DNA from 2 places in the Micromonospora sp. NPDC047074 genome. Region 2 is predicted to be linked to the other one. Evidence: predicted binding sites of a transcription regulator. Region 2 holds the regulator's gene; the other holds the start of a gene.
What was found. Region 2 encodes HrcA, which represses chaperone genes, less so after heat shock. Its sites were predicted from a motif close to GGTTNGCACNCTCNNNNNGAGNGTGCNAACC; they were not measured.
Positions count from the first base shown of each region.

Region 1: the regulator HrcA is predicted to act here: its motif matches at 11,948-11,978, upstream of groL (chaperonin GroEL).

Region 1 covers NZ_JBEYVB010000006.1:260,354-274,799, forward strand. Annotated here, with positions in the region: partial or broken gene ABZ809_RS12670 (aminotransferase class V-fold PLP-dependent enzyme) at 1-180, shown strand, start outside; gene ABZ809_RS12675 (FUSC family protein) at 334-1,578, opposite strand; gene ABZ809_RS12680 (metal-dependent phosphohydrolase) at 1,647-2,282, shown strand; gene ABZ809_RS12685 (DUF4031 domain-containing protein) at 2,354-2,749, opposite strand; gene ABZ809_RS12690 (FAD-linked oxidase C-terminal domain-containing protein) at 2,818-4,215, shown strand; gene ABZ809_RS12695 (hypothetical protein) at 4,193-4,501, opposite strand; gene ABZ809_RS12700 (glycerol-3-phosphate dehydrogenase/oxidase) at 4,523-6,340, opposite strand; gene ABZ809_RS12705 (S8 family serine peptidase) at 6,420-8,819, shown strand; gene ABZ809_RS12710 (GNAT family N-acetyltransferase) at 8,867-9,793, shown strand; gene ABZ809_RS12715 (hypothetical protein) at 9,875-10,072, shown strand; gene groL (chaperonin GroEL) at 10,129-11,751, opposite strand; gene ABZ809_RS12725 (hypothetical protein) at 12,026-13,267, opposite strand; gene ABZ809_RS12730 (cold-shock protein) at 13,439-13,642, opposite strand; gene ABZ809_RS12735 (GNAT family N-acetyltransferase) at 13,856-14,392, shown strand.
Region 2 covers NZ_JBEYVB010000038.1:23,503-37,948, forward strand. Annotated here, with positions in the region: gene ABZ809_RS28650 (carbohydrate ABC transporter permease) at 1-769, shown strand, start outside; gene ABZ809_RS28655 (MOSC domain-containing protein) at 884-1,525, shown strand; gene ABZ809_RS28660 (phytanoyl-CoA dioxygenase family protein) at 1,701-2,636, opposite strand; gene ABZ809_RS28665 (hypothetical protein) at 2,825-3,685, opposite strand; gene ABZ809_RS28670 (enoyl-CoA hydratase-related protein) at 3,820-4,629, opposite strand; gene hemW (radical SAM family heme chaperone HemW) at 4,649-5,872, shown strand; gene ABZ809_RS28680 (DUF4870 domain-containing protein) at 5,924-6,655, opposite strand; gene hrcA (heat-inducible transcriptional repressor HrcA) at 6,897-7,919, shown strand; gene dnaJ (molecular chaperone DnaJ) at 7,993-9,135, shown strand; gene ABZ809_RS28695 (16S rRNA (uracil(1498)-N(3))-methyltransferase) at 9,235-9,969, shown strand; gene ABZ809_RS28700 (SDR family oxidoreductase) at 10,055-10,816, opposite strand; gene ABZ809_RS28705 (histidine triad nucleotide-binding protein) at 10,989-11,348, shown strand; gene ABZ809_RS28710 (serine hydrolase domain-containing protein) at 11,345-12,721, shown strand; gene ABZ809_RS28715 (PhoH family protein) at 13,092-14,150, shown strand; gene ybeY (rRNA maturation RNase YbeY) at 14,166-14,446, shown strand, end outside.

The DNA.
Region 1 (14,446 bases), on a different contig from region 2:
ATCGGGGTACGCGACGGGCTCTTCTGCGCCCATCCGCTGGCCCGGCGGCTGCTCACCGAGGCCGCCACCCGCAGCGGCCGCCACGACCTGCCCACAACCGCCCTACGCGCCAGCATCGGCCTGGGCACCACCCCCCACCACGTGGACCACCTCCTGACCGCCCTGACCACCCTGCCCTAACCCTCCCCTAACCCTCCCCCGCCCCTCCCTCCCAGGCCCGCGGCGATCTTGCACTTGTTGCCCGGGAAAAAGGGGCATAACGCCCTTCCCTCGGGCCAAAAGTGCAAGATCACCGACTGCGGACGGGGGCGGGGGCGGGGAGGGCGGGGTGGGTCAGGGGGGAGGGGCGGGGGTGGGTTTCTGGTCTGCGGGGTTGGGGCGGTCCTGGTCGCCGAAGGACTGGCGTACGCCCTGGTTCGCCTCCTCCTGGGTGATGCCGGAGGCCACCATCAGGTCGCTGGCGGTGGTACGCACCTGCGCGATGACCACGCTGCCGGAGAAGCCGACCCCCTCGGCGTACGCACGGCCGGCCTCGCTGACCGCGCGCAGTGCCCGCTCCCGGGCCCGCTGCGGCTCCTCCGCGACGGCGAACTCGTGCTTGAGCAGGCGTACCGACTCGGCGAGGTCGGCCACCGCGTCCGGCATCGGATCCGGGATTGGCTCCTCGTCCTCGATCAGGGTGACCGCGCGCCGGATCAGCGTGCCGGCGTTACGCATGGCCCGGTCGATCGGGTCGGCGGCGTCGGCGTAGTGGGTGAGTTCCTCCCGCCGGTGCCACCGGGCCGGCGACAGGATGGCGGTCTCCTTCGCCCCCTGGATCGCCTCGGTGAAGGTGTTCAGCTCCTCCTGGTTGTTGCGCAGCCGGTCCAGGGCCCGCTGGGCCTTGTCCCGGTCCCGTTCCCGCAGGGCGTTCGCGGTGATGTCGAGCTGGGCGGCGAGCAGGTCCAGGGCCGGCCGGGCGGCCCGGTTGACGACCCGCAGTGGATTGAGCGGCAGCAGGATCGCGGTGACCAGCAACGCGATGCCGCCGCCGACGAACGCGTCGACGAACCGGGGAATCTCCAGGTCCTCGGTCGACGGGCTCAACGTGACGATCAGCACCGCCGTGGCCGCCGCCTGGATGACGATGGCCACGCTGGCGCCCGCGAAGATGGTCAGCAGGATCGCCAGGGTGACCACCAGGCCAAGCTGCCACGGCCCCGTACCGAGGAGATAGATGAGGAGGTCGCCGACAGCGACCCCGATCGCCACGCCGATGATCAGCTCGACCGTGCGGCGGAACCGCTGGCCGACCGAGGCGGCGAGGGTACCGACGGCGGAGATCGGCGCGAAGACCGGCTGCGGGTTGCCCAGCAGCTCGTGCGCCGCCAGCCAGGACAGCCCGGCGGCGAGGCCGGCCTGCCCCGCCAGGCCCAACGCCATCCGCAGCCGGTGCAGGCGGTCGTGCAGGGTCGCCTTGCCCCGGTGCCGCAGGTGCTCCACCGCATCCGCGATCCGGGCCCCGTCGACGTCCGTCTCCCGGTCCCGCAGGATGACGCGCCGCACGAGCGAGGGTAGGCGGTCCCGGGCCACGGCCATGGCGGGGACTACCCGTGCCGCGCCTGGTGAATCCTCGGCGGTGGCGACCGTACGGCAGACTCGGCCTGGTGGTTGACCTTCTCGACCGGTGGCGGGCGGCGGCCCGCGGTGCCGGGGCGATCGACGCGGCGGAGCTGGACCGGGTCGGCGCGGAACTGCTGACGCGCTGGCGGGAGCCGCACCGGCACTACCACACCCCTGATCACCTGACCGCCGTCCTCGACGTGGTCGACGCCCACGCGTCGGCAGCCGCGCGGCCGGACCTGGTGCGCCTCGCGGCCTGGTGTCACGACGCGGTCTACGACCCGCGCGCCGGCGGCGACGACAACGAGCGGCAGAGCGCGGCGCTCGCCGGCACCCGGCTCGCCCGGTTGGGCCTGCCGGCCGACGCCGTGACCGAGGTACGCCGGCTGGTGCTGCTCACCGCCGGGCACGCCGTCGACCCGGACGACGCCGACGGCGCGCTGCTCTGCGACGCCGACCTCGCCGTCCTGGCGGCACCACCCGAGGCGTACGACAGGTACGCCGCCGCTGTCCGCCGGGAGTACGCGCACGTGCCCGAACCCGCCTTCCGGGCCGGGCGCGCCCAGGTGCTCACCGGGCTGCTCGCCCTGCCCGCGCTGTTCCGGCTGCCGCCGCTGGCCCACCGCTGGGAGGCCCCGGCCCGGGCGAACCTGACCCGCGAACTGGCGACGCTCCTCTAACCCTCCCCGCCCCCGCCCCCGCCCGGAGCCTCCCGCGATCTTGCACTTGTGGCCCGGACGAAAGCCGCGGATCACCGCAAAGGGTGGGCAGGAAGTGCAAGATCGCGGGGGCTCTGGGTGGGGGTGGGGGCGGGGCTCGGGGCGGGGCTCGGGGCGGGGGCGGGACTCGGGGCGGGGCTCGGGGTGGGGGACGGGTCAGGGTGTGGGCGGGTGAGGTGCTTGGGGCGGCGCAAGCCTGCCTCGCGGAGCAGGCGCACCAGCTCCCGGCTCGGCACCACCCAGGCGCCCAACCAGACCGCCATGGCGAACCGTTCGGCGGGGATGTCGTAGTGGTCGCGGTCGAACCCCCGGCGGGGCACGCCCAGCGTCTCCGCGAAGGCGTGCAGCTCGGCGTGGGAGACGTCGCTGATCAGGTGGGACCAGAGCCGGCCCCGCCACGGCCAGGCGGGCCGGTCCAGGTAGAGCATGCCGGCCAAGCTACCCCCGTTCGGGGGCCGGTTGGTGATCGCACGGGGCCGACCGTAGCCTCGGCGACATGGCCGGACCTCTCCTCGACGACCTGCGCGCGGCGCTCGGCGACGACGCCGTGCTCACCGACCCGGACCTGCTGCGGGCGCACGAGCGCGACGAGGCCGACCTCTGTGCGGCCGGCACGCCCCTGGTGGTGGTCCGTCCACGCAGCACCGAGCAGGTGGCCGCCGTGCTGCGGGCGGCCACGCGGTACGGCGTACCGGTGGTGCCGCAGGGGGCGCGCACCGGGCTGGCGGGCGCGGCGAACGCGGTCGACGGCGCGGTGGTGCTGAGCACCGTGGCGATGGACGCGGTGTTGGAGATCGATCCGGTGAGCCGGATCGCCGTGGTGCAGCCGGGTGTGGTCAACGCGGTGTTGTCGGCCGCCGTCGCCGAGCGGGGGCTGTGGTATCCGCCGGATCCGGGTTCCTGGGAGTCGTCGACGATCGGCGGGAACGTCGCCACGAACGCGGGTGGCATGTGCTGCGTGAAGTACGGCGTGACCACCGAGTACGTGTTGGGGCTGGAGGTGGTGCTGGCCTCGGGTGAGGTGCTGCGCACGGGCCGGCGTACCGCGAAGGGGGTGGCCGGGTACGACCTGACCCGGCTCTTCGTGGGGTCCGAGGGCACCCTCGGGGTGATCACCGAGGTGACGGTGGCGCTGCGGCCCGCCCCGGCGGAGTCGCTGACCATGGTGGCGGTCTTCCCGTCCACCGCCGCCGCCGGGACGGCCGTCGCCGGGATCGCCGCCCGGGGGCTCACGCCCAGCCTGCTGGAGCTGCTGGACCAGACGCACCTGCGGGCGATCGAGGCGTACCGGCCGATGGGTCTGCGGACGGACGCGCGGGCGCTGCTGCTGGCCGCCGCCGACACCGGCTCGCGGGCGGCCGACGACCTCGCCGCGCTGTCGGCGGTGTGCGAGGCGGCCGGTGCCGACGAGGTCTACGCGGCCACCGACGCGGTGGAGGCGGCGGCCCTGCTGCAGGCCCGCCGCCTCGCCCACCCGGCGATGGAGAAGTTCGCCGCCGAGACCTACCCGGGCGGCAACGGCGGGCTGGTCATCGACGACGTGGCGGTGCCCCGGGCCGCGCTGGCGGCGCTGCTCGACGGGGTCGAGCGGATCGCGGCGGAGTGCGACATACCGATCGGCGTGGTGGGTCACGCCGGGGACGGCAACATGCACCCGAACATCGTGGTGGACCGGGCCGACCCGGCCAGCCTCGAACGCGGCCGGCGGGCGTTCGACGAGATCATGCGCCTCGGCCTCGACCTGGGCGGCACCTGCACCGGCGAGCACGGCGTGGGCCTGCTCAAACGCGACTGGCTGGCCCGCGAGATCGGCCCGGTGGGCGTACGCGTGCACCAGGCGATCAAGGCCGCGCTGGACCCGGCCGGCCTGCTCAACCCCGGCAAGGTCCTCTGAGAGCAGCGAGCCCTCTGGATCCTGGCCCCTGACCCCCACGACGGCAGTAAATCTTGGTAGGAAACGGCCCTCCAAGGGGCCACTTCGTACCAAGATCTACATCGCGGGCGGGGTCGAACTCGCAGAGCAGCACCGAGGCGTCGTCGGCCGCCTCGTGCCGGCGCAGCCGGTCCGGGTGCTCACGCTCCGCGACGCGTACCCGGTCGATCAGCGCGCCGGGCCCCTCGGCGGTGGCGACCTCCAGCAGCTCCGCCCGGTCGAGGAGCCCGAACTGCTCCGTCAGCACCGACACACCGCCGCCCGGCGATCAGTGCGACGAGGACGGCAGTTCGGCGGGATCGTCGCCCACGCCACGGTCCGCCGCGAACCCCCGGACGTCGGGCGCGCCGAGCCGGGCGGCGTCGGCGGTGGCGTCGTCGGGCATCAGCTGGGACTGGCGTTCCGCCTCGACCCGGGCCCGGTAGTGCTCCACCTCGCGGGCCCGGGTGGCCTCGTCCCAGCCGAGCACCGCGCCCATCAGCTCGGCCGCGTGCTCCGCCGACTCCAGGCCCCGGTGGGCCGTCTCGAAGGAGATCCGGGTCCGCCGGGTGAGCACGTCCTCCAGGTGCAGCGCCCCCTCGGAGCGGGCCGCGTACGTCACCTCGGCGGCCAGGTACTCCGGGGCACCGGCAAGCGGGGAGGCGAGCAGCGGGTCAGCGTCGACAAGCGCGAGCAGGTCGAGGGTGAGGGTGCCGTAGCGCTCCAGCAGGTGCTCGACCACCCCGACCGGCACCCCGTGCCGGCGGGCCAGATCCGCCCGGTCCCGCCACATCGCCGGGTAGCCGTCGGCGCCGAGCAGCGGCAGGTCGGCGGTCCGTGAGGGGCGTACGGCACCGAGCCGGTGGGCGGCCCGGTCGACCACGTCGGAGGCCATCACCCGGTACGTCGTGTACTTACCGCCGGCGACCAGCAGCAGGCCGAGCATCGGCTCGAAGACGGCGTGCTCGCGGGACAGCTTGGAGGTGGAGTCCGCCTCGCCGGCCAGCAGCGGTCGCAGGCCGGCGTAGACGCCCTCGATGTCGGCCGTCGTCAGCGGCCGGTCCAGCACCGTGTTGACCTGGTCCAGCAGGTAGGCGATGTCGCGGGCGGAGGCGGCCGGGTGGGACCTGTCCAGCCGCCAGTCGGTGTCGGTGGTGCCGATGATCCAGTGCCCGCCCCACGGGATGACGAAGAGCACACTGGTGGCCGTACGCAGGATCAGCCCGGCCTCGCCGGTGATCGCCGAGCGGGGCACCACCAGGTGGACCCCCTTGGAGGCCCGGACCCGGATGCCGGGGCGCAGCCCGACGTCGTTCAGCATCCGCGACATGTCGTCGCTCCACACTCCGGTGGCGGCGATCACCGTGCGGGCGCGTACCTCGAACTCGGCGTCGGGGGAGCCGGGGGGCGCCTCCAGGTCGCGGACCCGGACGCCGGTGACCTCGCGGGCCTGCCGGATCAGCCCGACGGCCCGGGCGCTGTTCACCACCGTCGCGCCGAGGCTGGCGGCCGTGCGGGCCAGGGTCACCACCAGCCGGGCGTCGTCGACCTGCCCGTCGTAGTAGCGGATCGCGCCGGCCACCGCGTCGGCCCGCAGGCTGGGGAAGACGCGGCGGGCGCCCTCGCGGGTCAGGTGCCGGTGCAGCGGCATGCCGCGCCCACCGCCGAAGATCCCGGCGAAGGCGTCGTAGGCCGCCACGCCGGCGCCGTAGTAGGACCGGCGGAACGCCCGGGCGGGCAGGCCACGGGCACCCTTCCCCTCGGGCAGCGGGACCAGGATGGGGACCGGGCGGACCAGGTGCGGGGCGAGCCGGGTGGCGAGCAGCCCACGCTCGGTGAGCGCCTCGTGCACCAGGTGGAACTCCAACTGCTCCAGGTAGCGCAGGCCGCCGTGGATGAGCTTGCTGGAGCGGCTGGAGGTGCCGGCGGCGTAGTCCCGCGCCTCCACCAGCGCCACCTTCAACCCCCGCGAGGCCGCGTCCAGAGCGGCCCCGGCACCGGTCACTCCACCGCCGATGACCAGCACGTCGAAGCGTTCGGCGCGCAGGCGGCGCAGGTCGGTTGCCCGTCGCTCGGGGGAGAGCTGACCGGCTGCGGTTCGGGACACGTTGGGGTCACGCACCCGTCCACGGTAACCGTCGCCGCCACCGCGCGGCAGGGACCGTCCGCGCCGTACTGTCTGGGGAATGGAGGTCGGCCCCCCGTTCCCCGCCTATCCGCCCGCACCGCGTCCCCCGGCCCCGCCGAGGCGGTCGAGCCCGTGGGCGGTGGTGGCGGCGGTGCTGACCGGCTGCTGGGCCGTCGGGTTCGTCGTCGTCGGTCAGCTGGGCGGGTGGCTGGCCGACCAGGTCCTGCTCGCCTCCGGGCTGGACCGGGCGGTCTGGCTGTGGCCGGCGGTGGCCCTGGCGACCGTGCTGCTGGTCGGCCCGCCCGCGCTGCTGCTCGCCCTGCTGCCCCGCTCGGTGGCGGTGCGCGCCACCGGCCGGGCCTGGCTGGCGGCGGTGCTCGTGCTCGGCGCGCTGACGCTGCTGCGGGCCCTGCCGCCGGTGCACCACGAGGCGTACCTCGCCGCGCTGGCCGGCACGGCCGCCCTGGCCGCGCTGCTGCTGCGCGCGCTGCCCCGCCGCCGCGCGGGCGGGGCGTCCCGGGTGCCGGCACCGGCCGCCACGCTGTTCGGGGCGGCCGGCGGGCTGGCGCTGCTGCTGCCCTGGGTCTGGCTGGGGGCGCTCGGCGGGCTGCTGGAGACGGTGCTCGCCGGGGTCGCGGCGGCCGCGTTGGGCGCGCTGGCCGGGGTGCTGCTGGGCGACGCCTTCTGGTCGCCGTTCGCCGTCGGCGAGCCGCCCCGGCCGGCCCGGCTGGTGCTGGTCGGCGGGCTGGTCGCCGGGGTCGCCCTGCTCCTGCTCGCCGCCGGGGTCGGGCAGTCCGGGGCCCAGCTTCCCCTGCTGCTGACCCTGCCGCCGGCCGGCTTCGCGCTGGCGGCCCTGCACGCGGCGGCCCGCCGCCCGGCCGGGGATCGTCCCGCGGTCCGCTGGCTGGTCGGGCTCGGCGTGCTCGGTCCGCTGGCCTTCGCCGACCCCGAGGAGATCACGCTCGTCCTGGCCGGCACCCGCGACGTGCCGTTCTGGGTGGCGGTCGCCGCCGGTGCCGGGCTCGCCGTCGCGGCCGTCCTCGCCGTGGCGTACGGCGTGCTGCTGGCCCGGGGCCGGCGGCCGAGCCGGCGGGTGGCCGGGGTGACCGCCGCCGCGCTGCTGGTCGCGGTCGGCGTGGTCGCCGTCGGCGTGGGACAGCCGGGCCTGCACGGCGAGCGGTTGTTCGTGGTGCTGCGGGAGCAGGCCGATCTCGGCGGCATCCCGGCGACGACCGGACGGGCCGGCCGGGACGCCCGGGCCGGCGAGGTCTACCGGCGGCTGGTCGACACCGCCGACCGCACCCAGGCCGAGCTGCGCCGGGACCTGCGCCGGTTGCGGCTGGACCACACCCCCTACTACCTGGTGAACGCGGTCGAGGTGGACGGCGGGCCCGCCGTCCGGGCCTGGCTGTCGCGCCGGCCCGAGGTGGCCCGGGTGCTGGTCAGCCAGCGGGTACGGCCGCTGCCCGCGCCGGCCGGCCAGGCTCGCGGCACCGCGCCCGCGCCGACCGGCCCCGAGTGGAACATCCGGATGCTCGGTGCGGACCGGGTCTGGTCCCAGCTCGGGGTGGACGGCTCGGGGATCGTGGTCGGCAGCTCGGACTCCGGGGTGGACGGCGGGCACCCGGCGCTGGCCGGCGGCTTCCGGGGCGGCGACGACTCCTGGTACGACCCGTGGGACGGCACCCGTCGGCCGACCGACCAGGGCGGGCACGGCACCCACACGATGGGCAGCGCGGTGGGCCGGGGCGGCATCGGGGTGGCCCCCGGCGCCGGGTGGGTCGGCTGCGTCAACCTCGACCGCAACCTCGGCAACCCCGGGTACTACCTGGACTGTCTCCAGTTCATGCTGGCGCCCTTCCCGCCGGGCGGGGACCCGTTCACCGACGGGCGACCGGCCCGCGCCCCGGAGATCCTCACCAACTCGTGGGGCTGCCCCGCGATCGAGGGCTGCGACCCGGGGACGTTCCTGCCGGCCACCGCCGCCCTCGACGCCGCCGGCATCCTGGTGGTCGCGGCGGCCGGCAACACCGGTCCGTACTGCGGCTCGATCGACGACCCACCGGCCCCGTACGCGGACGTGTTGACCGTCGGCGCGGTGGACAAGCAGCGCCGGGTGACCGACTTCTCGTCGCGGGGTCCGGTGCCGGGGGCGGCCAAGCCGGACGTGGTCGCGCCGGGCGACGAGGTGCTGTCGGCGATGCCCGGGGGCGGGTACGCCACCCTGGGCGGCACCTCGATGGCGACGCCGCAGGTGGCCGGCGTGGTGGCGCTGATGTGGTCGGCCAACCCGGCGCTGGTCGGCGACCTGCCCCGCACCCGGCAGATCCTGCGGGACACGGCGGCCCCGGCCGAGCCGTCGTACGCATCCCGGACGGACACCTGCGGCGGCGACCGGAACATCACCGGCACCGGTCTGGTCGACGCGTACGCGGCGGTGCGGGCGGCCCGGGGGTGAGCAGGGTCTTGCCCTGCCCCGGACCTCGTGCTCTAGGGTCGGCGACCATGAAGACGGAGATCACCGAGCTGACCGCCGACCAGGTGCCCGCCGTGGCGGAACTGTGCCGCCGGGCCCTGGACGTGCCCGAGGACGCGGCCGAGGCGTCGGACGTGGTGGACGCGGTGTGGTCCCGGGCGGCCGTCGACCGGCCGGTCGTCGCGCTGGGCGCGTACCGGGGGGCGGAGCTGGTCGGCGCGCTGGTCTGCTCCGTCTCCGCCCGGTACGCCCAGCACGGCCACGTGGACCTGGTCGCGGTGGATCCCGCCCACCGGCGGCAGGGCGTGGCACGGGCGCTGCTGGCCTCCGCCGAGCGGGCCCTCGCCGGCCTGGGCGCGGCCGAGGTGCGGCTCGTCGGCAATCCCCCGCACTACGCCTGGCCCGGCATCGACGTGCGCTACACCCCGGCCGTGTGCACCGCGCTGGCGCTCGGCTACGAACAGCACGGGACGGCCTGGAACATGACCGCCGACCTGTCGTACGACGGTTCGCCCGCGCTCCGTTCGACGGAGGCCGCCCAGGAGCGGCTGGCCGGGCAGGGCGTGTCGGTCCGCCGCGCCGGGCCGGGGGACCTGCCGGCGCTTACGGAGTTCGCCCGCGCCAACTTCGGCGGGTCCTGGGACGCCGAGCTGGCCGGCTCGGTGGGCCGGGAGGGGGCGGGCTGCCACCTGGCCGAACGCGACGGCGAGCTGCTCGGCTTCGCCGCGTACGGGTCGTCCCGGCCGAGCTGGTTCGGCCCGATGGGCACCGCCCCGGCGGCCGAGGGCGCGGGGATCGGCGGGGTGCTGCTGCGCCGGTGCCTGCGCGACCAGCGGGCGGCGGGCGTGACGGCGGCGCAGATCGGCTGGGTGGGGCCGGTCCCCTTCTACTCGGGCAGCGCGGGCGCCCGGATCGAGCGCGTCTTCTTCCTCTACCGCAAAACACTCGCGGACTGACAACAGGGCGAACGGGACATCGCGCCATTCGCCCGTATCGGTGATCGTCGCGCCCTACCGTTTCGGTAGAGGGAGGCAGCCATGACCACGGACGACGAACGCCCCGGCCCGTTGCCGTTCGACCGGCTCGACTACGGCGACGCCGAGCAGCAGGCCGAGATGACCGGCGCCGAGGACCCGGCCGACGAGCCGGTGACACTTGTCGACGAGCCGGTGCAGGTCCCGCAGCCGTACGACAGGGCGCACAAGAGGCGCAACCAGCGGCCACTACCGACGTGACAGCGAGAGGGGCGGGCCGCTGACGCGGCCCGCCCCTCTCGGCGTTGGAGCTGGACTCAGAAGTCCATGTCCCCGCCACCCGGACCAGCCGGGGCGGCCGGGGTCTTCTCCGGCTTGTCCGCCACGACGGCCTCGGTGGTGAGGAAGAGCGCCGCGATCGACGAGGCGTTCTGCAGCGCCGACCGGGTCACCTTGGCCGGGTCGATGATGCCCGCGGCCAGCAGGTCGACGTACTCGCCGTTGGCGGCGTTGAGGCCGTGGCCCGGCTCGATGTTGCGGACGTGCTCGACGACCACGCCACCCTCGAGACCGGCGTTGACGGCGATCTGCCGCAGCGGGGCGTCCAGCGCGATCTTGACGATCTGCGCGCCGGTCGCCTCGTCGCCGACCAGGTCCAGCTTGTCGAAGGCGGTCTTGCCGGCCTGCACCAGCGCGACGCCACCACCCGGGACGATGCCCTCCTCGACGGCGGCCTTCGCGTTGCGGACGGCGTCCTCGATGCGGTGCTTGCGCTCCTTCAGCTCGACCTCGGTGGCCGCGCCGACCTTGATCACCGCGACGCCGCCGGCCAGCTTGGCCAGCCGCTCCTGCAGCTTCTCGCGGTCGTAGTCGGAGTCGCTCTTGTCGATCTCGGCCCGGATCTGGTTGACCCGGCCCTGGATCTGGTCGGCGTCGCCGGCACCGTCGACGATGGTGGTCTCGTCCTTGGTCACCACGACCTTGCGGGCGCGGCCCAGCATGTCGAGGCCGACGGCGTCCAGCTTGAGGCCGACCTCCTCGCTGATGACCTGGCCACCGGTGAGGATGGCGATGTCGGTCAGCATGGCCTTGCGGCGGTCACCGAAGCCCGGCGCCTTGACGGCGACCGACTTGAAGGTGCCCCGGACCTTGTTGACGACCAGGGTGGCGAGGGCCTCGCCCTCCAGGTCCTCGGCGATGATCAGCAGCGGCTTGCCCGACTGCATGACCTTCTCCAGGATCGGGAGCAGGTCCTTGACCGACGAGATCTTGCTGTTCGCGATCAGGAGGTAGGGGTCGTCGAAGACGGCCTCCATGCGCTCCGGGTCGGTCATGAAGTAGGCCGAGATGTAGCCCTTGTCGAAGCGCATACCCTCGGTGAGCTCCAGCTCCAGCCCGAAGGTGTTGCTCTCCTCGACGGTGATGACGCCTTCCTTGCCCACCTTGTCCATCGCCTCGGCGATGATCTCGCCGACGGTGCTGTCACCGGCGGAGATGGAGGCAGTGGAGGCGATCTGCTCCTTGGTCTCGACGTCCTTGGCGAGCTTGGACAGCTCCTCCGAGACGCTGGCCACGGCGGCCTCGATGCCCCGCTTCAGGGCCATCGGGTTGGCGCCGGCGGCCACGTTGCGCAGGCCCTCGCGGACCAGGGCCTGGGCCAGGACGGTCGCCGTCGTCGTGCCGTCACCGGCGACGTCGTCGGTCTTCTTGGCGACCTCCTTGACCAGCTCAGCGCCGATCTTCTCGTACGGGTCCTCGAGCTCGATCTCCTTGGCGATGCTCACACCATCGTTGGTGATGGTGGGGGCACCCCACTTCTTCTCGAGCACGACGTTGCGGCCCTTGGGGCCGAGGGTCACCTTCACGGCGTCGGCGAGCTGGTTCATGCCCCGCTCGAGGCCGCGGCGCGCCTCTTCGTCGAACGCGATCATCTTGGCCATACGGCGTTGTCCTCCTGGACACTCACGGGCCACCCGAGTGTGTGTCCCGGATGGGCCGCCTGGTGTACGCACCTTGGGGACGTCGCCACCTGGCGACGACGACGTCTCCTCGGCCGGGCCGGATAGCCCGCGACGACCGGCCATGTGCCGCAACCGCGTCTGGACGCCGCTGCGACCGTGGCCCTACCGCCCCGACCATTGGCACTCACGGTATGCGAGTGCCAATGACTTGTTTAGCACTCTCCCCTGCCGAGTGCAAGCACGCCCGCCCCGCTCAGCCGAGTTCCCCCGCCAGCCGCGCGCTGTTCACGGGCCCCTCGTGCGCACGCTGCTCGGCGTACGTGACGACCAGGCCGACGAGCTGGGCGAGGTGGGTCGGCAGGGCCAGCACCCCGCCCACCAGCGTCACCACGAGCACGCCCACCGCGGTGCCCGGCGACTCCAGCGGGGTGGTGCCGAACGGCAGCGTGCCGATGCCCTCCACCAGGCCGGCCGCCCCGCCGCCGACGATCACCGCCGCCGCCACCAGCGCCACGCGGCCGAGCATCAGGCCGAGCCGGTCGTGGAACATCCGGTACGAGCGGCCGATCGGGTGCTGCCGCTCGAAGAGGTAGACGGGGCCGGCCATGCTCAGCGCGAAGGCGAAGTAGATGCCGGGGATGAAGCAGAAGCAGATGCCGAGCCCGATGATCAGGCTCATCACCAGGGTCCAGCCCCAGAGGCCCAGCGCCCGGCGTAGGCCGTAGGACAGGGCCGCGCCCACGCTCACCGGCTCGCCGGCCGCCTGCCGGGCGATCACCCAACTGCCGGCCGCCCAGCCCAGGCTCTGCACCAGGCCGAACACGACGGCGCTGCCGAGCACCACGGCCAGCATGACGCCCAGGTCGGCCACGAAGGTGTCGGGCAGCGCGGCGGGGTCGTCGACCATCGACTCCTCCCACCTTGCCGACGGGTCGACGACCAGCGTGAGCGCCGACACCACCACGGCCGGCAGCACCTGGGTGAGCAGCAGGATGGGCAGCAGCACCCGCCAGCCCCGGCGTACCGCGCCGACGCACCGGTCGAACCAGCCGCTCACGCCGGCACCCGGCGGGGTGACGAGCGGGTCGGCCGGGTCGAGACCGTGCCCCGGCGGGTACCACGCCTGGCCCGGGTAGGCGACCGGGGCGCCCGGATACCACGGCTGGCCGCCGTACGGACCGGAGCCGACCGGGAGGCCGCCGGTGGGCGGGAACGCCCAGCCCTGCGGCTGCTGCGCCCCGGCGTGCTCGCCGGCACCGGGGACGGCAGGATCACCGGCACCCGGACCGGCGGACCCTTCGGCGCCCGGAACCACGGGATCGCCGGCGGGCCCGGCGGGCGGGATGGCCGGCACCCCGGCGGGCTGGTCCGCGGGTGCCCCGGTGGGCGGGGACGTGGCCGCGCCCGGGTGCGGCACGGCCGGATCGCCGGGTGGCGTCGCGGAGGGGCCCGAGTCTCCCGGGGACGGCGCGGCCTGGGGCGGCTGGTCGGACATGAACCCTCCTCAGCGATGGCTGGAACGGTTCAGATCCTCCCCTGTCGACGCAAGCCCGCCCCGAGGGGTGTCGGGCACCGGCTGACGGCGGCCGGGCCCGGCAGGTCGTCCCGCCCGGCACCGTACGACCGTCGTCGGCGAGGCCCGGGTGCCGGGAGTGGGTCGGTCGACTCAGGCGATGACGCGCACGCGCTCGGCCTGTGGTCCCTTCTGGCCCTGGGCGATCTCGAACTCGACCCGCTGGCCGTCGTCCAGCGCCTTGTAGCCGTCCATCTCGATGGCGGAGAAGTGAACGAAGACGTCCTGCCCGCCGTCGACGGCGATGAAGCCGTAGCCCTTTTCGGCGTTGAACCACTTCACGGTGCCCTGTGCCACGGTGCACTTCCTCACTCTGCGCGGCGTTCCACGACCCGGCGGCCGGGCAGACCCGGACACCCCCAGGGACCACCGGTTCTGCGATCGGCGAGGGTCGCTGAAACGGTGACCGAAATCGCACGCTACACGAAGCGTGACGACGGCGCACGACCACAAATCGGGCATATTCCGAGCGATCCGCATCGGCGTCCATCGCTGTGGTAGGTATGCGTGATGACGAGCACGTCCGGCGGGTCGGCGCCGGCGCGGCGGTGGGCGGAGATCCGGCGGGTCCGGCCACGGGACGCGGCCCGGACGCGGGCCCTGCGGCTGGAGATGCTCGCCGACGCGCCGCTGGCCTTCCTGGAGACCCTCGCCGACGCGGCGGCCCGACCGCACGCCGACTACGCGGCCCGGATCGCGTCCGTCTCCACCGGCGCGGGCACCGCGCAGTTCGTCGCGGACCCGGGCGGCCGGCTGGTCGGGCACGCCGGGGGCACGGCGACCGCGGGCGAGCCCGGGCTCACCGTGGTGTACGCCGTCTACGTCACCCCGTCCTGGCGGGGCACCGGGCTCCTCGGCGAACTCGTCGACGCGGTGGCGGCCTGGTCCCGGGGCTGCGGACGCCCGGAGCTGATGCTGGAGGTCGTGGTCGGCAACGACCGGGCCTACCGCGCGTACCAGCGGCTGGGCTTCGTGGACACCGGGGTACGCGTTCCGCACCCGACCGTCCCGACGCTCACCGAGCTCCAGATGCGTCGGGCGGCCTGACGACCGGTGCGGCCGCCCGGATCGGCCCGCGCGGGGCCGACCCGGGACGACCGG
Region 2 (14,446 bases):
CTACTGGATGATCTCCACCTCGCTGAAGCCGAGTTCCGAGATCTTCTCGACCACGCCCCGGCCGGTGCCGAGCGAACCGACCCTGGAGCACTACCGGCAGATCCTCACCGGCAACCTGATCCCGGGCGTGACCTTCGGCGACTTCTTCCTCAACAGCGTGCTGGTCGCCGTCTCCACCGTGCTGCTCAGCGGCCTGGTCGCGCTGCTGGCCGCCACGGCGGTGGCCCGGTTCCGGTTCAAGCTGCGGACCAGTTTCCTGATCATGCTGCTGATCGTGCAGATGATCCCGCTGGAGGCGCTGGTCATCCCGCTGTTCCTGATGATCCAGCGGCTCGGGCTCTACAACACCCTGCCCAGCCTGATCCTCACCTACCTCGGCTTCTCGCTGCCGTTCGCGGTCTGGATGCTGCGCGGCTTCGTCGCCGCGGTGCCCAAGGAGTTGGAGGAGGCCGCCGCCATCGACGGGGCCAGCCGGGCGCAGATCTTCCGGAAGGTCCTCTTCCCGCTGGTGGCGCCCGGCCTGGTGGCGACGAGCATCTTCTCGTTCATCACCGCCTGGAACGAGCTGATCTTCGCGTTGACCTTCATCAACGACCAGGAGAGCTACACGCTGCCGGTCGCGATGACGTTCTTCTTCGGCCGGGACGACACCGCCTGGGGTCCGGTGATGGCCGCCTCCACGTTGTTCACCCTGCCGGTGATCATCTTCTTCCTGCTGGTGCAGCGGCGGATGGTCTCCGGGCTGGTGGCCGGAGCCGTCAAGGGCTGAGGCCCACGCCGGGACGAGGTGTAAGGAAGGGCCCCTTGCTAACGCTATGCGTTAGCAAGGGGCCCTTCCTTACACCTGGCGGGGGTGCCCGTGGGGCGGGCTAGGCTGACCGCCATGACGGGCAGGCTGGCATCGGTGAACCTCGGCGTCGTGACCGAGGCGGCATGGGCGGGCGACGCGAGCGGTCGCAGTGGCATCGACAAGCGGCCGGTCGACGGCCCGGTGCTGCTCCGCGCCGACGGGGTGGCCGGCGACTTCATCGGTGAGCGCGCCCACCACGGCGGGCCGGACCAGGCGGTCTACGCGTACGCCGAGGAGGACGCCGCGTGGTGGGCGGCTGAGCTCGGCCGGAGCATCCGCCCGGGCGGCTTCGGCGAGAACCTGACCACGTACGCGGTGGACGTGACGGGTGCCGTGATCGGCGAGCAGTGGGCGGTCGGGTCGGCGCTGCTCCAGGTCACCAAGGCGCGGACCCCGTGCACCACCTTCGCCGGCTTCTGGGGCGTACCCGACCTGATCAAGCGGTTCACGGCGCGGGCGGCGCCCGGGGCGTACCTGCGGGTGCTGCGCGAGGGCGAGGTCGGCGCGGGGGACCCGGTCGAGGTGGTGGACCGGCCGGCGCACGGCGTGACGATCGGCGAGGTGTTCCGCGCCCTGAGTCTGGAGCCGGAGCTGCTGCCCCGGCTGCTCGACGCGCCGGAACTGCCTGATTCCGTCCGGGAGAAGGCACACCGCCGGCTCACCGGCCGGAGCTGACCCACGCCGGCTGACCGCCGGGCGGCAGTCGCGAGGATCGCCCCGGGAACGGAAACGGGCCCCGCCCGTAGGGGAGGGGCCCGTTCGGCGTCACCGTCGTGGTGCGGCCGACCGAGTCAGCGCGGCCGGAAGGCCGCCGATCGGTACGGCGCGGCCGGGCTGCCGCCTGATCGACTCAGCGCAGCCAGGGGACGCTGCGGTCGAGCAGCCCGCGCTGCTTGAGCTCCTTGCGCAGCGGGATCTCGTCGTCGATGTAGCCGTCCCAGTTGATGCCCCAGTAGTTGGCGGTGTGGGTGCCCTCACCGCAGAGCTGGCGCTGCACCGGCGTGCGGTTGCCCCACCACTCGCCGTCCTTGTCGATGTGCAGCTCGTCCAGGGGGCGGATCCACCGGTAGGTGTAGCCCACAAAGAGCATCTTGCGGGTGATGGTCGACAGGTTGGTCGACCGGGAGTGCCACTGGCGGCGGTCGAAGATGAACGCGTCACCCGGGTTGGCGGTGATCTCCACCGTGCCCTCCGGGTCCGGGTTGTGCACGGAGGTGTCCGCCGGGCGGGGCAGCGAGTTCCACAGGTGGCTGCCCGGGATCACCTTCGTGGCGCCCCGGCCGTTCTCCGACAGGTCGGAGAGCACGTAGGCCACCTTGAGCGAGAACATCGGCCGGGGCAGGTTCGGGTCCATCGTCTCCGGGTCGGAGTTCTGCCGGTACCCGTCCTGGTGCCACCCCCAGTACGGCTTCTCCGGCTCCGCCGCCGGCGGGGTGACGTCCAGGTGGTTGTGGTGGGTGTAGATGTTCCAGCCGGCCAGGCCCCACATGTACGGGAAGGCGATCGGGTGGGTCAGCAGGTCGCCGAAGAGCTCGTCGCGCTCCAGGAAGCCCAGCAGGTGCAGGGTGCCGTCCTTGGTGGTGGTGCCCTTGGCCTGCTCCTCGGCGTAGACGCGGTCCACCGCCGCCTCCAGCGCCGCCCGGTGGTCCTCGGTCAGGACGTTGCGCAGCAGGAGGAAGCCCTGCTCGTGGAATTCCTTGCGGTCGGTGTCACTGATCGGTTCGTAACCGGTCCGGTCGCCGTAGTCGAACACCTCGACGTACCCCTCCCCATGTGGCGAAACCATTGTCTGGCACAGGCCGCCGATCGTAACGCGCTGGTTCCGGGACGGGGCACTGCCCGGTGCGTTGCGCGCTCGTGTCCCGACCGTGGGGAGCGATCCGACAACTTTCCGTCAGGATGCTGGGGGTAAATGGGGCATATTCTCGGAAATGACGGTTTGTGCGGTCACTGCCGGTAAAGAGATCGGGGTCCCTACCCCTCGGCGAAGACCTCCGCGACCACCCGCCCGGTGGCGGGCGTGTCGCTGGTCCGGTTCCAGGTGCCGTCCCGGGCCGTCCACTCCAGGTCGCCGAACCGCACCCGCTTCACGCCGTTGTCGTGTGCGTGCGAGACCAGCCAGTGCGCGTACCGCCAGCCCCGGCGCTCGTCGGCGGCGGGGACCGTCAGGCCCGTCAGACCCGCAGCCTCGGCCGTGGTGGCCAGTCCCCAGTCCAGCGACAGCCCACGGTGCAGCGCGCTGGTCGCCGCCACGCCACGCAGCACCGGGTCGCGGCCCACCGTGCAGGCGACCGCGCCGGTGGCGTGCCCGACCAGGGCCCGGGTCAGCACCTCGGACTCGTCCGCCCACTTCTCGTACGCCTCCGGGAAGGCCGAGCGCTGCACCTTCTGCGCCGCGTCGGTGACCCGCATCCCCTCCCAGCCGCGCACCTTCTTCAGCGCGGCATAGAACCGCTTGGCCGCGTACCGGGGATCGCGGATCTGCTCCGGAGTGCCCCAGCCCTGGCTCGGGCGCTGCTGGAACAACCCGACGGAGTCGCGGTCGCCACCAACGAGATTGCGCAGGCCGGACTCCTGGTACGCGGTGGCCAGCGCCACCACGACCGCCCGCTCGGGCATCTTCCGCTGGATGCCGATCGCCGCGATCGTCGCCGCGTTGGCCATCTGGTCGGCGTCCAGTGCCACCCGGCCGTCCGCCTGCACCGTGCACGTCCGGCTGGCCAGGGGAAGGCGCAGATTTCCACCCACCTGCCGAAGGACGATCCAGACGCCGACCACGGCGACCAGGACGACCACGACGCCACCCGCCACGACTGCCCGAGTTCGCACCCACACCCCCTGATCGACAGTCCGCCAAGCGTACGTCCCCCGTGGCACCTCCCGGGCCGTCCGCCCGTTTCTCCCCGACCGCCGGGCGGAGTGCGGACCTTCCCGTTTCCCGCGCCGCCTCACCCGCCCGCCGGCATCCGTTACCCGTCGATGCCCGCTGGAACGTCACCGTCGGCCGGCACCCAGCGCGCCGGCCGCTTCTCCCGGAACGCCAGGACGCCCTCGCGTCCCTCCTCGGACAGGAAGTACCCGGTCGAGAGGGCGGCCAGCTCGGCGATCTCCGCCCGCAGGTCCGTGGCGGGCGGCCGGCGCAGCAACTGCTTCGCCCCGGCCAGCGCGCCCGGTGCCCCCCGCACCAGAGCGTCGCAGTACCGTGCAACCGCCGCCTCCAGCCCGTCCGCCGGCACGGCGGCGGTGACCAGGCCGATCTCGGCCGCCCGCTGACCGTCGAAGGTGTCGCCGGTCAGGTAGAGCTCGGCCGCCGCGCGGGCGTGCAGGCGGGGCAGCACGGTCGCGGAGATCACCGCCGGGACCACGCCGATCCGCACCTCGGTGAAGGCGAACGTCGCCTCCCGGGCGCACACCGCCAGGTCGGCCGCCGCGATGAGGCCCAGGCCGCCGGCCCGGGCCGGCCCGGCCACCTTCGCCAGCACCGGCTTCGGGCACTCCCAGACCGCCGCGAGCACGTCGCCGAGCATCCCGGCCGGCACCGTGCCGCTGGCGTACGCCGCGGCGGTCTCCTTCAGGTCCGCGCCGGAGCAGAAGACCGGGCCGGTGTGGTCCAGCACGATCACGCGTACGGCGTCGTCGGCGACCGCCTCGGCGAGCCCGGCCAGCAGCTGGGTCATCAGCGGCGTGGAGAGCGCGTTGCGGTTGTGCGGGCTGTCCAGGGTGAGCGTGGTCACCCCACGGGCCGTGGCGGCCCGCACGAGCACGTCGGGAGAGGTCATGCCGGGCACACTAGTGGCCATGCCCGGCGTCCTTCCAGAAGGCGAAACCGTCCCCGCCGACGGCTCGCTGCCCGCCACCGCCACCCGTGCCGTCGGCGCGCGCGGCTTCGGCGTGTACGTGCACGTGCCGTTCTGCGCCAGCCGCTGCGGCTACTGCGACTTCAACACGTACACCGCCGCCGAGTTGGGCGGCGGGGCCAGCCGCGAGGAGTACGCCGACACCGTGCTGGCCGAGCTGGCGCTCGCCCGCCGGGTGCTGGGCGACGCCCCGCCGCCCCGGGTCGACACGGTCTTCGTCGGCGGCGGCACCCCGACCCTGCTCCCCGCCGACGACCTGGCCCGGATCCTCGACGGCATCGACCGCACCTGGGGGCTCGCGCCCGACGCCGAGGTGACCACCGAGGCCAACCCCGAGTCGGTCACGCCGGAGTCGCTGAAGGCGCTGCGGGCCGCCGGCTACACCCGGATCTCGCTGGGCATGCAGTCCGCCGCGCCGGGGGTGCTGGCGATCCTGGACCGGACCCACAGCGCCGGCCGGGCCGTCGCCGCCGCCCGGGAGGCGCGCGACGCCGGGTTCGACCACGTCAACCTCGACCTCATCTACGGCACGCCGGGGGAGACGGAGGCGGACTTCGCCGCCTCCCTCGACCAGGTCGTCGCCGCCGGGGTGGACCACGTCAGCGCGTACGCCCTGATCGTGGAGGACGGCACCCGGCTGGCCACCCGGATGCGGCGCGGCGAGTTGCCGTACCCCTCCGACGACGTCGCCGCGGACCGTTACCTCGCCGCGGAGGCCGCCCTCGACGCGGCCGGGCTCTCCTGGTACGAGGTGTCGAACTGGGCCCGCGGCGAGGCGGCCCGGTGCCGGCACAACCTGCTCTACTGGACGGGCGCCGACTGGTGGGGCCTCGGCCCGGGGGCGCACAGCCACGTCGGCGGCGTGCGCTGGTGGAACGTCAAGCACCCCACGACGTACGCGAAACGCCTGGCCGGCGGCGAGTCGCCCGGCCTGGCCCGCGAGGTGCTCACCGCTGGCGAGGCGCACATGGAGGACGTCATGCTCCGGCTGCGCCTCGCCTCCGGGTTGCCGCTGGACGCCCTCGACGCCGCCGGCCGCCACGGTGCCGAGCGGGCGCTCGCCGACGGGCTGCTGGCCGCCGGCGAGTACGCGGCCGGCCGGGCCGTGCTGACCCTGCGGGGGCGGCTGCTCGCCGACGCGGTCGTCCGCGACCTGCTGCCCTGAGCCGGGCGGCCGTGGCCGGGGGCCAGCCGGGGGAGCGGCCGGCCCCCCGGGTCACTTGGCGAAGCTGTACACCATCGGGTAGCGGTAGAGCACGCCCTCGTTGGCCTTGACCCCGCCGACGATCCCGAAGATCAGCGGCACCAGCCAGACGAGCATCGGGACGAAGAACAGGATGCCGCAGGTGATCAGCGTGAGCACCCAGCTCAGCACGCCGATGATCGTCCAGGTGATCTGGAAGTTCAGCGCCGCGACGGCGTGCGCGCGGACGGTCGGCGACTGCTGCCCGCGGGTCATCATCGCGATGAGCGGTGCCAGCCAGCCCAGCAGCCCGCCACCGAGGATCACGCCGGCCGCGCCGCCGAAGTGGGCGATCAGCGCCCAGTTCTTGTCCTCGGCGCTGGCGTAGCCGCCGGTGGGCGGGCCGTAGCCACCACCGGCCGGGTAGCCGGCCCCCGGCGGGGGGAACCCGCCGGGCGGGTAGTCGCCGGGCGGCGGGTAGGCGCCGGGCGGCGGATAGCCTCCCTGCGGTGGGTAGCCTCCAGGCGGGGCATAGTCACCCGGCGGGGGATAGTCGCCCGGCGGAGGGTAGCCGCCCGACGGCGGTTGGTCACCGGTGGGTGGTGGATAGCCACCGGGCGGGGGATAGCCGCCCGGGCCCGGCGGCCCGGACAGTGGTGCGGTGGGTTCGTTGGTGCCGGAAGAGCCGGGAAACCCCGGCGGGGCGGCCGGGTCCGGCTGGGCGCCGGGGTCCCCCGCTCCGGGAGGGCGAGGTGGTTCAGTCATGAGGTCACGGTAGGGGCAGCCGGCAAGGCGGCACCAGCGTGACACCGGCCGTGATGTCCGAATGGCCGGTGCGGGCCGGCGCCGGACCGGGCCCCGGGTGCGGGAGGTCGGCCCGATCGCCCGAGGTTGATCATCGCGTCGGTGGGTCTGCCGACGTAGACTGGCACTCGCTACAGTCGAGTGCCAGCAGCCGCCCGGTCCACCGGGTGGCGGGGCCGACGTGCGACAGGAGGTGGGGCGGATGGGTCTCGACGACCGCAAGCTCGCCGTGCTCCGCGCGATCGTCGAAGACTACGTCGCCACGCAGGAGCCCATCGGCAGCAAGGCGCTGGTCGAGCGGCACCAGCTCGGGGTGTCCCCGGCGACCGTCCGCAACGACATGGCCGTGCTGGAGGAGGAGGGCTACATCCGCCAGCCGCACACCAGTGCCGGCCGGGTGCCCACCGATCGGGGCTACCGGCTCTTCGTGGACCGGCTGTCCCGGGTCAAGCCGCTCAGTCCGGCCGAGCGCCGGGCGATCGAGCGCTTCATGTTCGGCGCGGTCGACCTGGACGACGTGGTGCACCGCACCGTCCGGCTGCTGGCCCAGCTCACCCGGCAGGTCGCCGTGGTGCAGTACCCGAGCCTGGCCCGCTCCTCGGTGCGTCACCTGGAGCTGGTGCCGATCTCGACCACCCGGCTGATGCTGGTCATGATCGCCGACACCGGCCGGGTCGAGCAGCGGCTGGTCGAGCTGCCCGCGCCGATCCCCGCCGAGGACGTCATGGACCTGCGGCGGCTGGTCAACGAGAAGCTGGTCGGCACCCGCCTGTCGGAGACCCCGCCGCTGGTGCAGGCGCTGGTCGAGGAGTCGGTGCCGCACCTGCGGCCGGCCATGACCACCCTCTCCACGGTGCTGCTCGAGACGCTGATCGAGCGGCACGAGGAGCGGATCGCGCTGGCCGGCACCGCCAACCTCACCCGAGGGGGCCTGCTCGACTTCCAGGGCTCGCTGCGCCCCATCCTGGAGGCGCTGGAGGAGGAGGTCGTGATGCTCAAGCTCATCGGCGAGGCGGAGCCGAGCACGACGCGGGTACTGATCGGCGACGAGAACGAGATCGACAACCTGCGGGCCGCCTCCGTGGTCAGTACCGGCTACGGGCCGGGCTCGACCAGCGTGGGCGGCCTCGGGGTGCTCGGGCCGACCCGGATGGACTACCCCGGCACCATCGCCACGGTGAGGGCCGTGGCACGCTACGTGGGCGAGCTGCTGGCCCAGAACTGACCAGTCAGGGCCGACGGCCGGTTCCGGCCGGCGACCGGTGCAACGCGAGACGAACATGAGGACACGGAACGCAGTGGCCAGGGACTACTACGGCATTCTCGGGGTGAGCCGGGAAGCCTCCGACGACGAGATCAAGCGCGCCTACCGCAAGCTGGCGCGGCAGTTCCACCCGGATGTGAATCCGGATCCGGAGGCCCAGGAGAAGTTCAAGGACATCAACGCCGCGTACGAGGTCCTGTCGGACGACCGGAAACGGCAGATCGTCGACCTGGGCGGCGACCCGCTCGCCCCCGGCGGCGGGGGCGCGGGCCCGGGCGGTCCCGGCGGTGCCGGGCCGTTCGTCGGCTTCCAGGACATCATGGACGCGTTCTTCGGCGGAGCGGCCGGCGGTTCGCGGGGGCCACGGCCACGGACCCGGCCCGGCGCCGACGCGATCCTGCGGCTGGAACTGGACCTGCACGAGACCGCGTTCGGCGTCGAGGCGCCGATCACCGTCGACACCGCCGTGCTCTGCACGACCTGCTCGGGCGCCGGCACGGCGGCCGGCACCCACCTGGCCACCTGTGAGGCGTGCGCCGGCCGGGGCGAGGTGCAGTCCGTGCAACGCACCTTCCTCGGCCAGGTCGTCTCCGCCCGTCCGTGCACGGTCTGCCAGGGGCACGGCACCACCATTCCGCAGCCCTGCCCGACCTGCGCGGGCGACGGCCGGGTCCGGACGCGGCGGTCGCTGACCGTCAAGATCCCGGCCGGCGTCGAGGACGGCATGCGCATCCGGCTCGCCCAGCAGGGCGAGGTCGGTCCGGGCGGCGGCACGGCCGGCGACCTCTACGTGGAGATCCACGAGCGGCCGCACGACGTCTACTCCCGCAAGGGCGACGACCTGCACTGCCGGGTCACGGTGCCGATGACCGCGGCGGCGCTCGGCACCCGACTGACCATCAAGACGCTGGACAGCGAGGAGACGGTCGACGTCAAGGCCGGCACCCAGCCGGGCAGCACGCTGCGGCTGCGTGCCCGGGGCGTGCCGCACCTGCGCGGCACCGGCCGGGGCGACCTCTACGTCCACCTCGACGTGCGCACGCCCACCAAGCTCGACGCCGACCAGGAGCGGATGCTGCGCGACTTCGCCAAGACCCGGGGCGAGGAGGTCGCCGAGCTGAGCAAGCAGGGCGGCTTCTTCTCCCGGATGCGCGACGCCTTCAACGGCCACGCCTGACGGTCCGGCCCGGGTCGCCGCAGGCGCGGCGGCCCGTCGGCCCGGCTCGGTGTGCGCCTGGCCGCCCCGGCGCCGGGCGGGGCGGCTAGCCTGATCGTCGTGTCCGCGCCGCTGTTCCTGGTCGATCCGCTGCCCACCGACGACCGGCTGGTCCTCGACGGCCCCGAGGGGCACCACGCCGCGACCGTGCAACGGCTGCGGGTCGGGGAGCGCCTGCTGCTCGCCGACGGGCGGGGCGGCACGGCCACCGCCGTGGTCACCGCCGTCGGCCGCGGCACCCTCGACCTCGAGATCACCTCCCGGGGGTACGTCGACGCGCCCGTGCCGCGCCTGGTGGTGGTGCAGGGCATCGCCAAGGGCGACCGGGGTGAGCTGGCCGTGCAGGCGATGACCGAGGTCGGCGTGGACGAGATCGTGCCCTGGGCGGCCGCCCGGTCGGTGACCCAGTGGCGCGGCGACCGGGGCGTACGGGCGCGGGAGAAGTGGGCGGCGACCGCCCGGGAGGCGGCCAAGCAGGCCCGCCGTGCCTGGCTGCCCGTGGTCGCCGGCACGCCGGACGAGTCGACGACCCGGGTGACCCGCCGGATCTCCGGAGCCGCTGCCGCGTTCGTGCTGCACGAGGAGGCGCAGGAGCGGCTGACCACCGTCGAGTTGCCCGCCACCGGGGAGATCGTGCTGGTCGTCGGCCCCGAGGGCGGCATCGCCGACGCCGAGCTGGACGCCTTCCTGGCCGCCGGGGCCCGCGCCGTACGCCTGGGGCCCTCGGTGCTGCGCACCTCGACGGCCGGGGTGGCCGCCCTCTCGGTCCTCGCCACCCGCCTCGCCCACTGGTGACCCGTCGCCCCGGGTTGTGATCCTGCTGCCTGGGTTCCGACCTCTCCGGCCGGGATCCTGGCCGGTTCCGTCCGGGCCGGGCGGGTCAGGTGCGCAGGTAGGAGGCGCCGTTGAGGTCGACGATGGTGCCGGAGGCCCACTCCGCCTGCGGGGACGCCAGCCAGTGCACGGCGGCGGCGATCTCCTCGGGGCGGGCCACCCGGTTGAACGGGCTCTGCGCCCGGATCGCGGCGCCCCGGTCCCCGCTCAGGTGGCCGGTGGTCATGTCGGTCTCCACGAAACCCGGGGCCACCGTGGCGATCGTGATGCCGTACGGGGCGAGGGCCACCGCCAGCGACTGCCCGAGGGCGTTCAGCCCGGCCTTGCTCGCGCCGTAGGCGGGCTGCTCCGGCTCTCCCCGGAAGGCCCCACGGGAGGAGACGTTGACGATCCGCCCGCCCCGGTCGCGCATGTGCTGCGCGGCGCACCAGATGACGTTGCCCGCCCCGGTCAGGTTGGTCTCCAGCACCTGCCGCCACTGCGCGCGCCACTGCTCGTAGGAGGCGCCGAAGACCGGGTGCGGGGCGTTCCGGTCGCCGTACACCCCGGCGTTGTTGACCAGCACGTCCAGCCCGCCGAGCAGGCCGGCCGCCTCGTCCACCATGGCCCGTACGGCGTCCGGGTCCGTCAGGTCGGCGCGGACCACCACGTGTCCCTCGCCGGGCAGTTCGGCGCGCAGCCCCTCGGCCAGTTCCGCCGAGTCCCGGTGGTGGATCGCCACCCGGTCACCGCCGGCGGCGAACGCGGTCGCCACCGCCCGCCCGATGCCGCGCGAGGCTCCCGTCACCAGTACCGCCCGTGAAGTCACGCCGGCCATCATGCCTGGCCGGCCCCCGCGCCGTACGCCGGCCCCCGTACCGCGCCGGCCTGCCCGCCGCGCGCCGGTCCCCGCGTCGTGCGTCGGCCGCTGCCCGCCGTTAGGAAGGGCCCCTTCCTCTACCGCAGGCGTTAATAAGGTGCCCTTCCTTACACTGCCCCGCATGGGAACCGACTGCCTGTTCTGCCGCATCGTCGCCGGGGAGATCCCGGCCACGGTCGTCCGGGAAACCGCCACCACGCTCGCCTTCCGCGACATCGCCCCGAAGGCGCCGGTGCACGTGCTGGTGATCCCGAAGGAGCACTACGCCGACGTGGCGACGCTCGCCCAGGGTGATCCGGCACTGGCCGGGGACGTGCTCGCCACGGCCGCCGCCGTGGCCGAGGACGAGGGGCTGCTCGGCGACGGCTTCCGGCTGATGTTCAACACCGGCGCGTACGGCGGCCAGGAGGTCTTCCACGTGCACGCGCACGTACTCGGCGGCGCGCCGCTGGGCCCCATGCTGGCCCGGGACCTCGCGTGACGGCGGTGACCGACCGCCTGGCCCGGCTGGTGCGGTCGGTCCAGGCGCAGGCCCGGGTGCCGGCGGTGTCGGTGGCCCTGCACCGGGCCGACCGCCCGCTCTGGACGTGCGCCGTCGGCGGGACCGGCAACGAGGCCGAGCTGGGGCCGGGCACCCGGTTCCGGATCGGGTCGGTCACCAAGACGTTCACCGCCGTGCTGACCCTCCAATGCCGTGACGACGGCCTGCTCGACCTCGACGACGAGCTGGGCCGGCACCTGGAGCTGCCGGCCCACGGCGAGCTGACGGTGCGCCGGCTGCTGTCGCACACCGCCGGCCTGCAACGGGAGCCGTACGGCGACGTCTGGGACACGCTGTGCGCTCCGGACGCCGAGGGGCTGGTCGCCGACCTGGCCCGGGCCGAGCGGGTGCTGCCACCGGGCCGGCGTTACCACTACTCGAACCTCGGCATGGCGCTGCTCGGCCGGCTCGTCGGCCACCTGCGCGGCGGCACCTGGGCGGAGGTGCTCGCCGAGCGGGTGCTGACCCCGCTGGCGTTGGCCGAGACCTCGACGGAGCCGGGGCCGCGCGCCGCGACCGGGTTCCTGGTCGACGCGTACTCGGACGAGGCGCACCCCGAGCCGCCCGCCGACTTCGCCGCGATCGGCCCGGCGGCGCAGCTCTGGAGCACGGCCGCCGACATGGCCCGGTGGGCGGCCTTCCTCGCCGACCCCGCGGCGCTGGACCCGGCCGGCGCGGTGCTGGCCCCGGCCACGCTGGAGGAGATGCGCTGGCCGGCGACGGTCACCGACGAGACGCTCTGGGCCGTCGGCTTCGGGCTCGGCCTGATCCTGGTGCCGCAGGGCGAGCGGATCATGCACGTCGGGCACGACGGGGCGATGCCCGGCTTCCTGGCCGGCGTCTACGGGCGGCGGGGCGGGGAGGGCACCCCCGGCGCGATGGGCGTCGCGGTGCTCGGTTCCTCCGGCACCGCCGGCGAGGTCCTCGACCTCCCGCACCGGCTGCTGGCCGCCGCGGTCGAGCACGACCCGGCCGACGTCGCGCCGTGGCAGCCGGGCCCGCCCGCCCCGGAGCACGTACGCGGGCTGCTGGGGCGCTGGTGGGGCGAGGGTTTCGAGTACGTCTTCTCCTGGCACGACGGTGCGCTGCGGGCCCGGGGCGCCGACGATCCGGCGGGCAGACCGCCGTCGGTCTTCGCCCCGCTGCCGGAGCGGCCGGACGTGTTCCGTACGGTCTCCGGCCGGGAGGCGGGCGAACTGCTCCGGCTGACCCGGGACGAGCGCGGCGAGGTGGTCCGGATGCACTGGGCGACCTACCGGTTCACCCGCGTCCAGCAGACCTTCGACCGGTACGACTTCCGGTCCGGCTCCTGACCTGCGGCGCGGCCGGGCGGCCGGGCGGAACCGCGATCAGGCGGACGGGCGGGAGCGGGCCGAACGTGCCCGCCCCACCCGGATCCCGTCCGTGGCCCCCCGCCGGGCCCGTCGTCTCCGCACGTGCCCTGTCGTCGGCGCGCCCGCTCCGCGTTCGCACGCGCGATCCGTCGTCTTCGGGCGCTGTCCGCCCTGCTGTCCGGTCCGGCGCCGGTCGACGGCGCCCGGCCGTGGCCGTCCCGCACGCGGGGAAATGGGCGAGGTGCCGCCGCTGTTGAACCGATACCATGGAGGGAACGTCAGCACGCCGCGCCGCCAGGCCCGGCGCCGAGATCGAGAGCAGGTGGCGTAGGGCCCCTCGGCCCGACCTATGACCGGCACCCCACCTCCCGGCCCGCCCCGGGTACAGACCAGGATCACCGTCCCGGATTCGAAGATCATGGTCAACCTGCTCGGCGCGGGTGACGAGATCCTGCGACTGGTCGAGCGCTCGGTCGACAGCGACGTGCACGTCCGGGGCAACGAGATCACGATCACCGGCGCCCCCGCCGACAACGCGCTCGCCGAGCGGCTCTTCAGCGAGCTGCTCGAGCTCATCGAGAAAGGCGAGACCCTGACCACTGACGCCGTCCGGCGTACCGTCGGCATGCTCGAGCAGGGCGGCGCCGAGCGGCCCGCCGAGGTCCTGACGCTCAACATCCTCTCCCGGCGCGGCCGCACCATCCGGCCCAAGACGCTGGGGCAGAAGCGCTACGTCGACGCGATCGACGCGCACACCATCGTCTTCGGCATCGGCCCCGCCGGCACGGGCAAGACCTACCTGGCGATGGCGAAGGCCGTCCAGGCGTTGCAGGCCAAGCAGGTCAACCGGATCATCCTCACCCGGCCGGCGGTCGAGGCGGGGGAGCGGCTCGGCTTCCTGCCGGGCACGCTCAACGAGAAGATCGACCCCTACCTGCGCCCGCTCTACGACGCGCTGCACGACATGCTCGACCCCGACACCATCCCCAAGCTGATGGCGGCGGGCACGATCGAGGTCGCGCCGCTGGCATACATGCGGGGCCGCACGTTGAACGACGCGTTCATCATCCTCGACGAGGCGCAGAACACCACGCCCGAGCAGATGAAGATGTTCCTCACCCGGCTCGGCTTCGGTTCCAAGATCGTCGTCACCGGTGACGTCACCCAGGTGGACCTCCCCGGCGGCACGACCAGTGGCCTGCGGGTGGTCCGGGAGATTCTGGAGAACGTCGAGGACGTGCACTTCGCCCAGCTCTCCAGCTCCGACGTGGTCCGGCACCGGCTGGTCGGGGAGATCGTCGACGCGTACGCCCGCTGGGACGCCGAGCGGGAGAACCAGCAGGCGCAGAGCGTGCACGCCGTGCCCGGGCGGCCCGCCCAGGGCGGCCGGGCCGGCCGGCGCCGCTAGACCGAGGGAAGACTGTTGTCCATCGAGATCGCCAACGAGTCCGGTGTCGACGTCGACACGGACGCCGTGCTCGCCGTCGCCCGGCACGCCCTCGACGAGATGGGGGTCAACCCCCTCGCCGAGCTGTCCGTGCTGCTGGTCGACATCGACTACATGACCGAGCTCAACCACCGGTGGATGGGTGGTGACGGCCCGACCGACGTGCTCGCCTTCCCCATGGACGAGGGCAGCGTCGACCACGGCCCCGGCGAGACGACCGCGGCCGGCGGGGAGCCCGCACTGCTCGGCGACATCGT